Regions from separate parts of the Saccharopolyspora sp. MMCC62 genome, predicted to be linked through region 2. Evidence: riboswitches for the same ligand, from Rfam matches in the RefSeq annotation. Region 2 holds a riboswitch; each other region holds the start of a gene.
The links. Region 2 has a riboswitch for cobalamin ahead of AC29IT_RS23850 (putative cobaltochelatase). Riboswitches for the same ligand answer to the same signal wherever they lie in the genome.
Positions count from the first base shown of each region.

Region 1 (4,206 bases), on a different contig from region 2:
CGCCACCGCACCGGTGCTCCACCCGCCGGTGACGAACGCGTCCACGGCGAGCCGGTGGCAGGCGGCGACGGCCTCCGCGGCACCGACCAGGTGCACCTCGTCGAACGCCGGGTAGTCCACGTTGCCGGGGTGGATGCTGCTGCCGAGGCCGCGCATCACGCGCTTTGCCACCGGATCGCCGAACACCGTGGAGCCCGCCGCGTCCACCCCGACCAGCCGCACCCCGGGGGCGCGTTCGCGCAGCACCTGCGCGATGCCCGCGCTGTGCCCGCCGGTGCCGACGCTGCACACCACCGCTTCCGCGTCGGGCAGCTGGTCGAGCAGTTCGTGGCCGAGCGCGCGGTAACCGCGGACGTTGTCCGGATTGCCGTACTGGTCCGGCCAGTACGCGCCGGGCAGTTCGGCCAGCAGCTCCCGGACCCGGTCCAGCCGCGCGCGCTGCCAGCCGCCCACCGGGTGCGGTGCGCGCACCAGCTCCACCCGCACCCCGTGCGCGGTGAGCAGCGCGCGGGTCTGCGCGTCGAGCTCCGCGTCGGCCACCACGACCACCGGGTGGCCCAGCGCCGCTCCGACGTAGGCCAGTCCGATGCCCAGGGTTCCGCTGGTGGATTCGACGACCGTGCCGCCGGGCCGCAGTTCGCCGCGGGCGCGGGCGCCGGTGAGCATGGCGTGCGCGGCGCGGGCCTTCATGCCGCCCGGCGCGGCGCTCTCCAGCTTCGCCCAGAACCCCGGGTGCGGGAACGAGATCGGCGCGGTGACCCGCAGCAGCGGGGTACCGCCGATCAGGTCCAGGGGCGAGTCGCAGCGGGCGGGCGCGCGACCCGTCACCGCACGACCTCGGTGGCGCGGGCGGCTTGGAAGGTGTGCACGGTGGTGGCCTCGCCGGAGAGCCAGAAGAACGGGTACGGCTCGGCGGACAGCGCGCGCACCGGGCCGCCGACCAGTTCCCGCAGCACCGCGGACCCGGTCTGCGCGAACAGGGTCAGCGGCAGGTCGCGGGCCGCGCAGGCCGCGGCGATGTCGTCGAAGGTGCCGTTGCCGAGGACCATGCCGGAGGCCAGCACCGCGTCCGCGCCGTCGATCGCGGCGGCGTGGTCGGTGCTGATCGGCTCGTCCCACTCGGTGCGGCCGCCCTTGAGGTCGCAGGGCGCGTAGTCGAGCCCGCGGTCCCGCAGCGCGGCGAGCAGCGAGTTCACCACGCCGATCACCGCGACCCGGCCGCCGTCGGGGACCGCGGTGATCGCGGCGACCGCACGGGCGCGGGCGGTGGACTTGGCCAGTGAATCGCCCGCGGGGATCACCACCTGCCGGGACAGCGGGTGCGCGGCGTGCGAAGTGCGGGCGGCGAGGTAGGCGTCGAGGGCGGCGACCCGCACCGGCAGCAGCGGGTGCCGCAGCAGTTCGTCCACGGGGCGGCCCACGACCTGGCGCACCGCTTCCTCGTCGAGGGAACCGGGTTCGACCGCGCAGGAGCCGACGGCCTCGCCCACCCGGACGCTGAGCACGGTGTTGACGTACCCGGTGCCGCGACCGGTGTGCCGGGCGGCCTGCACGGTCAGGAACGCGACGGCGGCGGAGAGCTCCGCCGGGCCGTTCCCGCCCGCATCGCGGAAGTGGCCGGACAGCGCGGACTCGACCAGCGAGTCCACATAGGATCGTTCAGTGGTGGCAGGACGCACGTGTCTCCCCGAGCAGGAACCGGAACGGAACGCACAGCGGCGGGACGAACCCGCGGGGACGACTAATGTCCGATGTGGACGATGCGCCGGATCTCCCGGCGCGATGCGGCGATGCGCGACACCACGTACCTCCTCCGGGGCTCCGCGACCCCGCACGAATCGGCACGACGGTGCCAGTCTCCTGGCTCGTGGATCGGCGCCGGCCTCCGGCCTTCCCGCCGGGAACCGGCAGTGGCTCGGATGGAGGTCGACTCCCCACTCACAGTGGCGGGACCGCGCCGGATTCGCACCGGCTTCCTGCACACCGTCGTTGGAACGGGTCAGAAGTTCGCAGCCCCGGTGTCCGATGTCAAGACCGCGGCCACCGCGCGGAACCCGCACCGCGGCCGGTGGAACGGCTGTCGTCGCAGGTGGCGGACACCGGTGCACGCATCGCCATCCGCGAATATGACATCGGCGACTCCCGCGCCCGGCGGCACCGCACCACCGAGCGCGGGACCACCGGACGCGGGATGCGACGGGCGCGGGCCCGCCGGATTCGCGAGCGCCGGTCACCGAAACGGGACCACCGAAACCTCCCGCCCCGCGCCGCGGACTAGGCCGCGGGCCAGGAAGGCACGCCCGCGTCCAGCGCCCGCTGGGCGAGCTCGCACGGGTCCGCCGTGGCACCGCTCGGGATCTTCGCCTTGGCCGACACCGCCTGGTCCGAGGCGGCCGCCACGACCAGCTCGCAGGTGCCGTCGGCCTTCGGGTCACCGGAGTTCGCGCGCACCGCCGGGTGCCCGCCGATGGTCAGCTCGCCGAAGTCGGAGTACTTGTCGGCCTCGTCCTGGAAGTCCTGCAACGACCGGTCGGCGACCACGCCGACCTCCAGCCGCACGCTGTCCCGCGGGGTGCTCCAGGTGCACGTGCCCGCGTCGTCCTTGCCGCCCAGGTGGAATCCCAGCTCGTGCACCGTCTGCTCGGGCACCAGGTCGCAGGACTTCTCACCGGCGACGTCCTTCGGGGAGTCGACCTGCACGCCGCCGCATCCTGCCAGCGACAGCGCGGCGACGACGGCCAAGCCGATCGAGCCGAGCCGAACCGCGCCGATGCGGGCCACCGCAACCTTCTCGTTCACACTCATCACGCCTGCCGTTGATCCGGTCCGGATCGGGTCGATCCGGAGAACTCGCGCCCTCCCCGCTGGACGCGCTGATGATGTCCCGCGCGTCCAGCGGACGCCTCCGGCAGGAACGCGACTTCGGCCGTACCGCCCAGGAATCGAGCGACCGGCCCGGCGCACCGGTTGCCCCGAGCGGACCAGGACCACCGGCGCCCCCGCCCCCGAAAACAGGCCCCGATGACGAGAACCCGCCAACTTCAGCGGGGCCGCGGCTCGACCCCGTTGACGACGTCGGCGGGCCGTTCCCCGGCCAGCACGGCGCCCAGCTTCGCGAACAGCGCGCCGCGGAGGTTGTGGTAGGCGTCCCAGGTCACGCCCGCGGTGTGCGGGTTGAGCAGCACGTCCGCCCGCCCCCGCAACGGCGAGTCCGCGGGCAGCGGTTCCTGCTCGAACACGTCCAGCGCCGCCCCCGCCAGCCGCCCGGAGTCCAGGGCCCGCACCAGCGCCCGCTCGTCGAGGACTCCGCCGCGGCCCGCGTTGAGCACGTACCCGCCGCGGGGCATCCGCGCGAGCAGCTCGTCACCGATCAGGCCGCGGGTGGCGGTGTTCAGCGGCAGGTGCAGGCTCAGCACGTCCGCGGCGGCCACCGCCTCCGCCAGCGGGAGGTACTCGCGCCCCGGCTCGGACGGCACCGGGTCGTGCACCACCACCCGGGCGCCGAACCCGTCCAGGCGGCGGGCCACCGCGCGGCCGATGTTGCCGAAGCCGAGGATGCCGACGGTGAGCGCCGCCAGGTCGCGGCCGCGCAGCCCTTCCGGCCCCCAGCCGCCGGATTCCACCTTGCGGTGCCCGGCCGCGTAGTGCCGCAGCAGCGACAGCAGCGAGCCGACGGTCCAGTCGGCGACCGCGTCGGCGTTGAACCCGGGCAGGTTCGCCACCGGGATGCCGCGCTCGGCGGCGGCGAGGTGGTCCACGCCGTCGAAGCCGACCGCGACGGACTGCACGAGCTCGCAGCGCGGCATCGCGTCCAGCAGCCCGGCGTCGATCCGCCGCTCCTTCTCCAGCGGGGCCAGCACGATCGTCGCGGTGGCCAGCGCGTCCAGGTGATCGGCCGGGTCCTGCTCGGGCCCGATCTCGGTGATCCGCAGGTCCGGCAAGTCCGGCAGGTGCTTGCGCAGTTCGGCCTCGGTGATGTCGTTGAGGTCGTAGAAGCTGACGATGTGACCGGTCATGGTTCCTCTTTCGGGGTGTTCCGGGCGCGCGGAACCCGCTCCCCGCCGTCGGCGAGGAGCTCGGATCCCGCGTGGGATCAGGACGTGGTCGACCAGATCCGTTGCAGCGCGGCGAGCATCCGCTCTTCGGAGCCGGCCAGGTGCGCGGTGAGCAGCGCAGTCGCGCGCGCGGCATCGCCGTCGGCGATCG
Region 1 covers NZ_JBYKCM010000001.1:740,378-744,583, forward strand. Annotated here, with positions in the region: gene AC29IT_RS03330 (PLP-dependent cysteine synthase family protein) at 1-828, opposite strand, end outside; gene AC29IT_RS03335 (hypothetical protein) at 825-1,649, opposite strand; cobalamin riboswitch at 1,834-2,001, opposite strand; gene AC29IT_RS03340 (DUF3558 family protein) at 2,275-2,799, opposite strand; gene AC29IT_RS03345 (2-hydroxyacid dehydrogenase) at 3,042-4,016, opposite strand; gene AC29IT_RS03350 (GntR family transcriptional regulator) at 4,094-4,206, opposite strand, start outside.
Region 1: another riboswitch for cobalamin. It lies ahead of AC29IT_RS03335 (hypothetical protein); the one in region 2 lies ahead of AC29IT_RS23850 (putative cobaltochelatase).

Region 2 (4,206 bases):
CGCCCGGTCCCGCCGTCCGTGGCGGGAACGGTGGCCTTCCCGTCGGTGAGCAGCACGAGGAGCGGGCGCCTGCGCGGGTCGCGGGTGCGTTCGGTGCCGATGACCTGGTGGACCTTGAGCAGGCCGGTGGCGAGCGGGGTGCGGCCGCCGGTGCGCAGGTCGCGCATCCGGGTGGCGGCGATCTCGACGGAGGAGGTGGGCGGCAGCGCGAGTTCGGCCTGGTCGCCGCGGAAGGTGATGACGCCGACCTTGTCGCGGCGCTGGTAGGCGTCGCGCAGCAGGGAGAGCACGGCGCCGCTGACGGCGGACATCCGTTCGCGGGCCGCCATCGAGCCGGAGGCGTCGACGGCGAACAGGACGAGGTTGCCTTCGCGTCCTTCGCGGACGGAGCGCCGCACGTCGTCGCGGTGCAGCACGAGTCCGGGACCGGTGCGGCCGCGGGAGCGCTGGTGCGGGGCGGCGGCGATCAAGGTGGCGGGCAGGTGCACGCCATGACCGTCCACTGTGGATGATCGAACGGTCTGGCCGCTGCGGGAGCGGGCGCGGGACCGCCGCCCGGGGGCGCCTTCGCCGACGCCGGGGACTTCGAGCAGCCGGGCGCGGAACGCGGGTGCGGGCGCGGCCGGGGGCTTGTTCGCGGGGGCCTGGCCGGGGCCGTCCTCGCGCCGGGAGCCGCCGTCGCCGTTCGGCGCGGGCGAGTCCGGCGGGGTGGGGGCTTCGCCGCCGCCGGGCCCGTCGGGGCCGTCGTCCGGTCCGCCGTCGGGCGCGCCACCGCCGCCTCCGCCGGGGCCGTCGTCGGGGCCGTCCGGCGGTTCCTCACCGGAGTCCTGGTCCGCGCCGGAGTCCTGGCCGTCCGCGGGTTCCTGCTCGGCGTGCTGGGCGGCGTCTTCGAGGGCCTGCTGCAACTGGTCCTCTTCGACGCCGGGCTCGTCGAACGGGTCGCGGCGGCGCCGGTGCGGCAACGCGAGCCGGGCCGCGGCTTCGACATCGGCCTCGGCGACCTCGTCGGCGCCGCGCCACGCGGCGTGCGCCACGGCGGTGCGGGCGAGCACCAGATCGGCGCGCATCCCGTCCACGTCGAAAGCGGCGCACAGCGCGGAGATCCGGCGCAGTTCGGCGTCGGGCAGCCGCACCGATTCGACGCGGGAGCGGGCGTCGGCGATGCGGCGGGCGAGCGCGGCGTCCTCGGCGGCCCACTGCTCGGCGAAGCCGGCCGGGTCCGCTTCGAAGGCGAGCCGCCTGCGCACCACTTCGGTGCGGGTGGTGACGTCGCGGGAGGCGGCGACCTGCACGGTCAGCCCGAACCGGTCGAGCAATTGCGGGCGCAGCTCGCCCTCTTCCGGGTTCATGGTGCCGACGAGCAGGAAGGAGGCGGCATGCGTCACCGACACGCCTTCCCGCTCCACGTGCGCGCGCCCCATCGCGGCGGCGTCCAGCAGCAGGTCCACCAGGTGGTCGTGCAGCAGGTTGACCTCGTCGACGTAGAGCACGCCGCGGTGCGCGGCGGCCAGCAGCCCGGGCTGGTAGGCGCTGACGCCTTCGGTCAGCGCGCGTTCGAGGTCGAGGGAACCGACGAGCCGGTCTTCGGTGGCGCCGACCGGGAGTTCCACGAGTTCCGCGGGCCGGGTGGTCCCGGAGACCTCGGCGTGCGGCCCGTCCGGGCACTGCGGGTCGGGCCGCCGCGGCTCGCAGCCGAAGCGGCAGCCGGGCACGACGTCCAGCGCGGGCAGCAGCGATGCGAGGGCGCGCACCACCGTCGACTTCGCGGTGCCCTTCTCCCCCCGCACCAGCACGCCGCCGATGCGCGGGTGCACCGCGTTGAGCAGCAGCGCCAGCCGCATGTCGTCGTGCCCGACCACGGCCGTGAACGGGAACCGCGGGCTCGCGGGAGCAGTCATGCCAGGTGTTCCTTCCTCGGGTCTCGGACGCCCCGATGTCGGCTGGGCCTGGGCGAGGCAGTGTCCTGGCTCCCGGATCAGCGCGGAACTCCGGCCTTCCCAGGCGGCGCCCGGTGGCTCGCGGGGGAGATCCGCTCCCCGGTCACAGTGGCGCCGACCGCACCGGATTCGCACCGGTTTCCTGACCTGCCCTGGCTGGGACCAGCGAGCATCGTCGCATCCCCGCGACGGGCGAGGAACCGCCGCGGCTCGCTCAGCGCAGCGAGCCGGGGTATCGGTGCATGTCGACGTGCGGGATGCCGTCTTCGAGATACTCCTCACCCGAGGGTTCGAAGCCGAATCCGCGGTAGAACTCCAGCGCGTAGGTCTGGGCGGAGAGCACGGCGGGGGCGCGCTGGATCTCGGCGAGCGCGGCGCGCATCAGCTTGCGCCCGAGGCCGAGTCCGCGGGCGTCCTTGGCGGTGGCGACGCGGCCGATGCGGAAGGTGCCGTCGGGGTCTTCGAGCAGGCGCAGGTAGCCGAGCACGTACCCGTCGGCGGAGTCGATCCAGAAGTGCCTGGTGGTGGTCTCCAGGTCCCGGCCGTCCAGTTCCGGGTAGGCGCACTGCTGCTCGACCACGAACACGTCCACGCGCAAGCGGAGCATGCGGTAGAAGTCCTCGGCGTCGAGGTCGGCCGTGTAGGCGCGGTGGACGGCGGTGGCGAGCGGTTGCAGGGTCACCCCCACGGGATATCACATTCCGGCTACGACACCCGGGGTCACCTGCGGTGGAAGTAGCGCACACCACGTCCCGCGGGACCGGGCGCGCGAGCCTCGGGGCAGGTCGGTGCTGCGCACGGCTACCCGCGCACCGCCGCGGCGCGAACCCCGGGTGGCGCCGGCCCGTCCCGCGGTGCGGGACGGCGGATTCAGAGCCGCGCGGCGACGTCGTCGGCGACCCCGGAGATCCGGGTGTACACGCCGGGCGTGCCGGGCCGTCCGCAGCCGGTGCCGTAGGAGACGACGCCGATCAGCCTGCCGTCGGCGACGAGCGGCCCACCGGAGTCCCCGGCGCACGCGTCCCGGCCCCCTTCGGGCGGGCCCGCGCAGACCCGCGTCCCCGGTTCGTAGTCGGGGTAGGCGGCGCGGCAGTCCGCATCCGAGCTGATCGGCACGTCGGCGGAGCGCAGCGTCGCCGAGGTGGGCCCGGTCTCGGTGGTGTAGCCCCAGCCGTGGACGCGCGCCGGGGTGCCGGGCCGGTAGCGGGCGATCTCGTCGGCGCCGACCATCGGCAACACCTCGTCCGGCACGGGCGCGGCCAGGGTCAGCACCGCCACGTCGTGCCCGCCCGTCACGCCGCGGAATTCGGGGTGCACCCACACGTCGTCGACGGGCGTGTCGGCGCCGCCGGTGGTGCGCAGGTCGGTGCGGCCGGTGACCGCGCGCAGGTCGGCGGCGTCCCGGCCGTCGACGCAGTGCGCGGCGGTGACGACCTTGATCTCGGTGACCAGGGTGCCGCCGCAGAACTGGCGCCCGCCCTGGTCGGTGAGCGCCACCGCCCACGGCGCGGCGTGCTCGTCGGCGCCGCCGAGCACGCGTTCCTGCGCGGGGTCGGCGGCGGCCGGGGCGGCGAGCGCGGCGGCGGCCGCGGTGGCGGCGGCCGCGCTCCCCGCGGCGATCCGGGCGAGCGGGCGGGATCGGTCGGGCACGGCGGCCTCCTGGGCGTGCGGCGGCGTTCGGCGGCACACGGTAGCGGTCCGATCACCGGCGGCTGACGAGGGCGAGCTCACACCAGGTGTTGATAATTTTTCGTTAAGATGGACTTCGGCGGGAAAAAATTCGGATCACTGCTTCGGCGAAGCCGGTTCGTCCCGTCCGTTCAGTTCAGATCTTCGGTGACCGCGACGACGCGGACCCGAGATCACCCCCGATCCGGTGAAACCTCGACCGGTGGGCCGCGCGCTCACCGGCGCCGTCGCGCGCGCGTCGACCAGGCAAGGAGCGAACTCGTCATGCTGCTGGACTTCACGACCCTGCCGGCGTTCCTGCTCGCCAGTGCAGTGGTGGTGCTGACGCCCGGGGTGGACGCGTTCCTGATCCTGCGGATCTCGCTGCGTCAGGGCATCGGCCCCGGGCTGCGGGCGCTGGCCGGCATCCACACGGCGAGCGTCCTGCAGGTGGCGCTGGTGATCTGCGGGCTCGGCGCGGTGATCACCAGCCACCCTGCGGTGCTGGCGACGCTGAAGTGGGCCGGCGCCGCGTACCTGGTCTACCTGGCGGCGATGATCGTGCGCGGGTTGTGGCTCACCCGCGCCGAGACCGGCGACG
Region 2 covers NZ_JBYKCM010000011.1:68,704-72,909, reverse strand. Annotated here, with positions in the region: gene AC29IT_RS23850 (putative cobaltochelatase) at 1-1,898, opposite strand, end outside; cobalamin riboswitch at 1,957-2,082, opposite strand; gene AC29IT_RS23845 (GNAT family N-acetyltransferase) at 2,152-2,619, opposite strand; gene AC29IT_RS23840 (S1 family peptidase) at 2,808-3,587, opposite strand; gene AC29IT_RS23835 (LysE family translocator) at 3,891-4,206, shown strand, end outside.

Region 3 (4,206 bases), on a different contig from region 2:
GCCACCGGCGAGGAAGTTGTTCACCGCCACCCGGTACTGCGCGGCCGGGTCGACGGGCGCGCCGTCGAGGGTGAGGCCGGAGACCTTCGAGCCGATCGGCGCGGACCGCGAGTACTGGTAGTGCAGCCCGGCCGACACCTGCAGCACGTTCTCGCCCTCGTCGCTCCACTGCTGTTCGAGCACGGCCTGCAGCTGCGCGCCGGTGAGCGTCATGGTCTGCATGGTGTTGCCGAACGGCTGCACGGCGAACGCCTCGCCGTAGGTGATGACGCCGTCTCCTTCGCCCGCCGGGGAGGAGGCGTGTGGCAGGTCGGCGCGCACCCCGCCCGGGTTGGTCAGCGCGAGCTGCGCCCCGGTGTCGCGGGTGGCGGCCAGCTGGGCGTCGGCGACGACGCTGCCGAGGCTGGATTCTCCGGACGGCGCCGGGGTTTTCAGCAGGTCGCCGGTGGCGGTGCCGACGGCGCGGTTCGCGATGGGCGCGGCCTTGGCGCGGGCCTCTTCGACGAGCGCGGCGGCTTCGGGGTCGGGTTCGACGTCGCGGGTGACGACCTCGTTGTGCGCGGTGCTCTGCTCCCGCACGACCTCGCGGGTGTGCCGGTCGACGCGCAGGTCCAGCACCGACAGCAGCCTGCCGTAGGAGGCGCCCTGCACGACGGGCCGCGGGGCGCCCGCCGGGTCGGTGACGGTGCAGTTGTACTGCTGGTGGCTGTGCGCGCTGAACACGGCGTCGACCTGCGGGGAGACGTTCTCGGCGATCTCGGTGGCGGGGCCGCCCGCGGCGACGTCGCAGGAGTTCGGGCCGCCGCCGGCGGCTTCGTCGCCCTGGTGCAGCAGCACGACCTGCGCCTTGATGCCGAAGCGCTCCAGCGCGTCGGAGGTGCGGTCGATGGCCTCGACCTCGTCGCCGAACCGCAGGCCGCGCACCGCTTCGGGGCTGACCACGTTCGGGAGGTCGTGCAGCGTCGCACCGATCACGCCGATCGGGACGCCGCCGGAGACCTGCACGGTGAACGGCATCAGCGCGGGAGCGCCGCCGTCCTCGAAGGTGACGTTGGCGCCGAGGTACGGGAAGCTCGCGCCGTCGAAGGAATCGCGGAACTCGCAACCGTCCTGCGGGTGGCAGCCGCCGGTCTGCAGCCGCTGGAGTTCCTGGTAGCCCTCGTCGAACTCGTGGTTGCCGACGACGTGGCCGCGGACGTCCTGCGAGTTGAGGAAGTCGACGGTGGGTTCGTCGTGGAACAGCGCGGAATTCACCGGCGAGGCGCCCACGCTGTCGCCGGCCGAGAAGACCAGCGAGTTCGGCACCTCGGCGCGCAGCCGCTGCAGGTGGGTGGCGAGGTAGGCGGCGCCGCCGGCTTCGACGGTCCGGCCGTCGTCGAGCTCGACCGTCCCGGAGGACCCGGTGGGCGGTTCGAGGTTGCCGTGCAGGTCGTTGAAGGTGATCAGCCGGACGTCGGTGGTCGCGGGCGGGTCCTGCGGTGCGGCGCCTGCGGTCGCCCCGGTGGCAGTGGCGGCGGTGGCGAGTGCGGTGGCGGCGACGGCGAGTCCGCGTCGCACGCGGTGGGCACGCATGGTTCGGTCTTCCTCCCAGGTGGTGATCTCGGGAGGCAGTCTGCCCGGCGCCGCCGACGACCACCACCGAATCCGCGTCACACCCCTCGTGCGAACTCCGCCGGGTGCGGGCAGGATGCGTCCCGGGCGTGCGCGAGCCGCTACCGAACGCGTCCGCCATCGACACCGCCACGCCGATGATGATGGGGTCCGGATCACCGTCGAACCCAAGATGTAGTGTGGCGCCCGCTGATGGTTCGCCGGTCCGACCGGCGTGACAACAGGGAACCCGGTGCGAGTCCGGGACTGCCCCGCAGCGGTGAACGGGAACGACCGCCGTCACCACCTCCCGGTGGTGCAGCACTGGACGCTCGGCGTCCGGGAAGCGACGGCCAGTAGGTCCGGTGTCGAGCACCGGTCGCCCGTGAGTCCGAAGACCTGCCATCGGTGCGCGCACGAGGGGTGCGCGCCGTCCGGGACCTCGCGGGAGGGTTGCGGGACGAGCGGTGCCGTGCGCGCCGCGGTCCTGGCGCGTTCCGAGGAGTTCCGGGCAGGTGTCCGAGCTTGCGAGGAGAGAGCCAGTGACCGAGTCCACGACCCGGCCGTCAGCAGCGACCGCGGTGGTACCGGCAGGAGTGCGGGTGCTGCGGCGCGACGGGACCGTTTCCGGTTGGGACGAAACGAAGATCTCCGTGGCGTTGACCAAGGCGTTCCTGGCGGCCGAGGGGGATTCGGCCGCATCGTCGTCGCGGTTGCACCAGATCGTCGCGGAGTTGACGGAGCAGGCGGCGCAGGGCGTGCTGCGCCACGCGGGCACCGAGGGCCTGGTGCACATCGAGCAGATCCAGGACATGGTGGAGCTGGCGCTGATGCGCGGCGGGCACCACGGCGTCGCCCGCGCCTACGTGCTCTACCGGGAGGAGCACGCGCAGGCCCGCGAGGCCGAGGTGGCTCCCGCCGAGGACGCCGCTCCCCGCCTGGAGATGACCGCGCCGGACGGCACCCGGGTGCCGCTGGACTGGGAGCGGGTGTCGACCGTCGTCGAGCAGGCCTGCGAGGGCTTGGACGACGTGCGGGCCGACCAGGTGCTGCGGGAGGTGCGGCGCAACGTCTACGACGGCATCAGCTCGGCGGAGCTGGCCGAGTCGCTGACGATGGCGGCGCGCACCTTCGTGGAGGCGGAGCCGAACTACTCGCTGGTGACGTCGCGGCTGCTGCTGGACAAGCTGCGCCGCGAGGCGCTGAGCTTCGTCGCGGGCGAGCCGACCGAGGCCGACCAGGTGCAGATGCGGGACCGCTACGCCGGTTACTTCGCCGACTACGTGCGGCGCGGCATCGAGCTGGAGCAGCTGGACCCGGAGCTGGCCCGCTTCGACCTGGAGCGGCTGGGCGCGGCGCTGGACGCCGATCGGGACATCGCGTTCGGCTTCCTCGGGTTGCAGACGCTCTACGACCGGTACCTGCTGCACGAGAACGGGGTGCGGTTCGAGCTGCCGCAGGCGTTCTTCATGCGGGTCGCGATGGGCGTGGCGCTGCGCGAGGACGACCGGGAGGCGCGGGCGATCGAGTTCTACGACCTGATCTCCTCGTTCGACTTCATGTGCTCGACGCCGACGCTGTTCAACGCGGGCACCACCCGCCCGCAGCTGTCGTCCTGCTTCCTGACCACCGTGGACGACGACCTGCACGGGATCTTCCACGGGATCAGCAACAACGCGCTGCTGTCGAAGTACGCGGGCGGGCTCGGCAACGACTGGACCCCGGTCCGCGGCACCGGCGCGCACATCAAGGGGACGAACGGTTCCTCGCAGGGCGTGGTGCCGTTCCTGAAGATCGCCAACGACACGGCGGTCGCGGTGAACCAGGGCGGCAAGCGCAAGGGCGCGGTGTGCGCGTACCTGGAGACCTGGCACGTGGACATCGAGGAGTTCCTCGACCTGCGCAAGAACACCGGCGACGACCGGCGCCGCACGCACGACATGAACACGGCGAACTGGGTGCCGGACGAGTTCCTGCGCCGGGTCGAGGCCGACGAGCCGTGGACCCTGTTCTCCCCGGACGAGGTGCCGGACCTGCACGACCTGTACGGCACCGCGTTCGCGCAGCGCTACCGGGAGTACGAGGCGGCCGCGGAGCGCGGTGAGCTGAAGGTGTTCCGCCAGGTCCGCGCGGTGGACCTGTGGCGCCGGATGCTGACGATGCTGTTCGAGACCGGGCACCCGTGGATCACGTTCAAGGACCCGTGCAACCTGCGCTCGCCGCAGCAGCACGCGGGCGTGGTGCACTCCTCGAACCTGTGCACCGAGATCACGCTGAACACCAGCGCCGACGAGGTCGCGGTGTGCAACCTCGGTTCGATCAACCTGGCGCGGCACGTCACGGCCGAGGGCCTGGACGTGGAGCGGCTGCGGCGCACCACCCGCACGGCGGTGCGGATGCTGGACAACGTCATCGACGTGAACTTCTACACGATCCCGGAGGCGCGGGCCTCGAACCTGCGGCACCGCCCGGTGGGCCTGGGCCTGATGGGCTTCTCGGACGCGCTGTTCGCGCAGCGCATCCCGATGTCCTCGCAGGCCGCGGTGGAGTTCGCGGACCTGAGCATGGAGCACATCAGCTTCCACGCGATCACCGCGTCCTCCGAGCTGGCGGCCG
Region 3 covers NZ_JBYKCM010000003.1:245,734-249,939, reverse strand. Annotated here, with positions in the region: gene AC29IT_RS08735 (bifunctional metallophosphatase/5'-nucleotidase) at 1-1,572, opposite strand, end outside; cobalamin riboswitch at 1,788-2,011, shown strand; gene AC29IT_RS08730 (ribonucleoside-diphosphate reductase subunit alpha) at 2,133-4,206, shown strand, end outside.
Region 3: another riboswitch for cobalamin. It lies ahead of AC29IT_RS08730 (ribonucleoside-diphosphate reductase subunit alpha); the one in region 2 lies ahead of AC29IT_RS23850 (putative cobaltochelatase).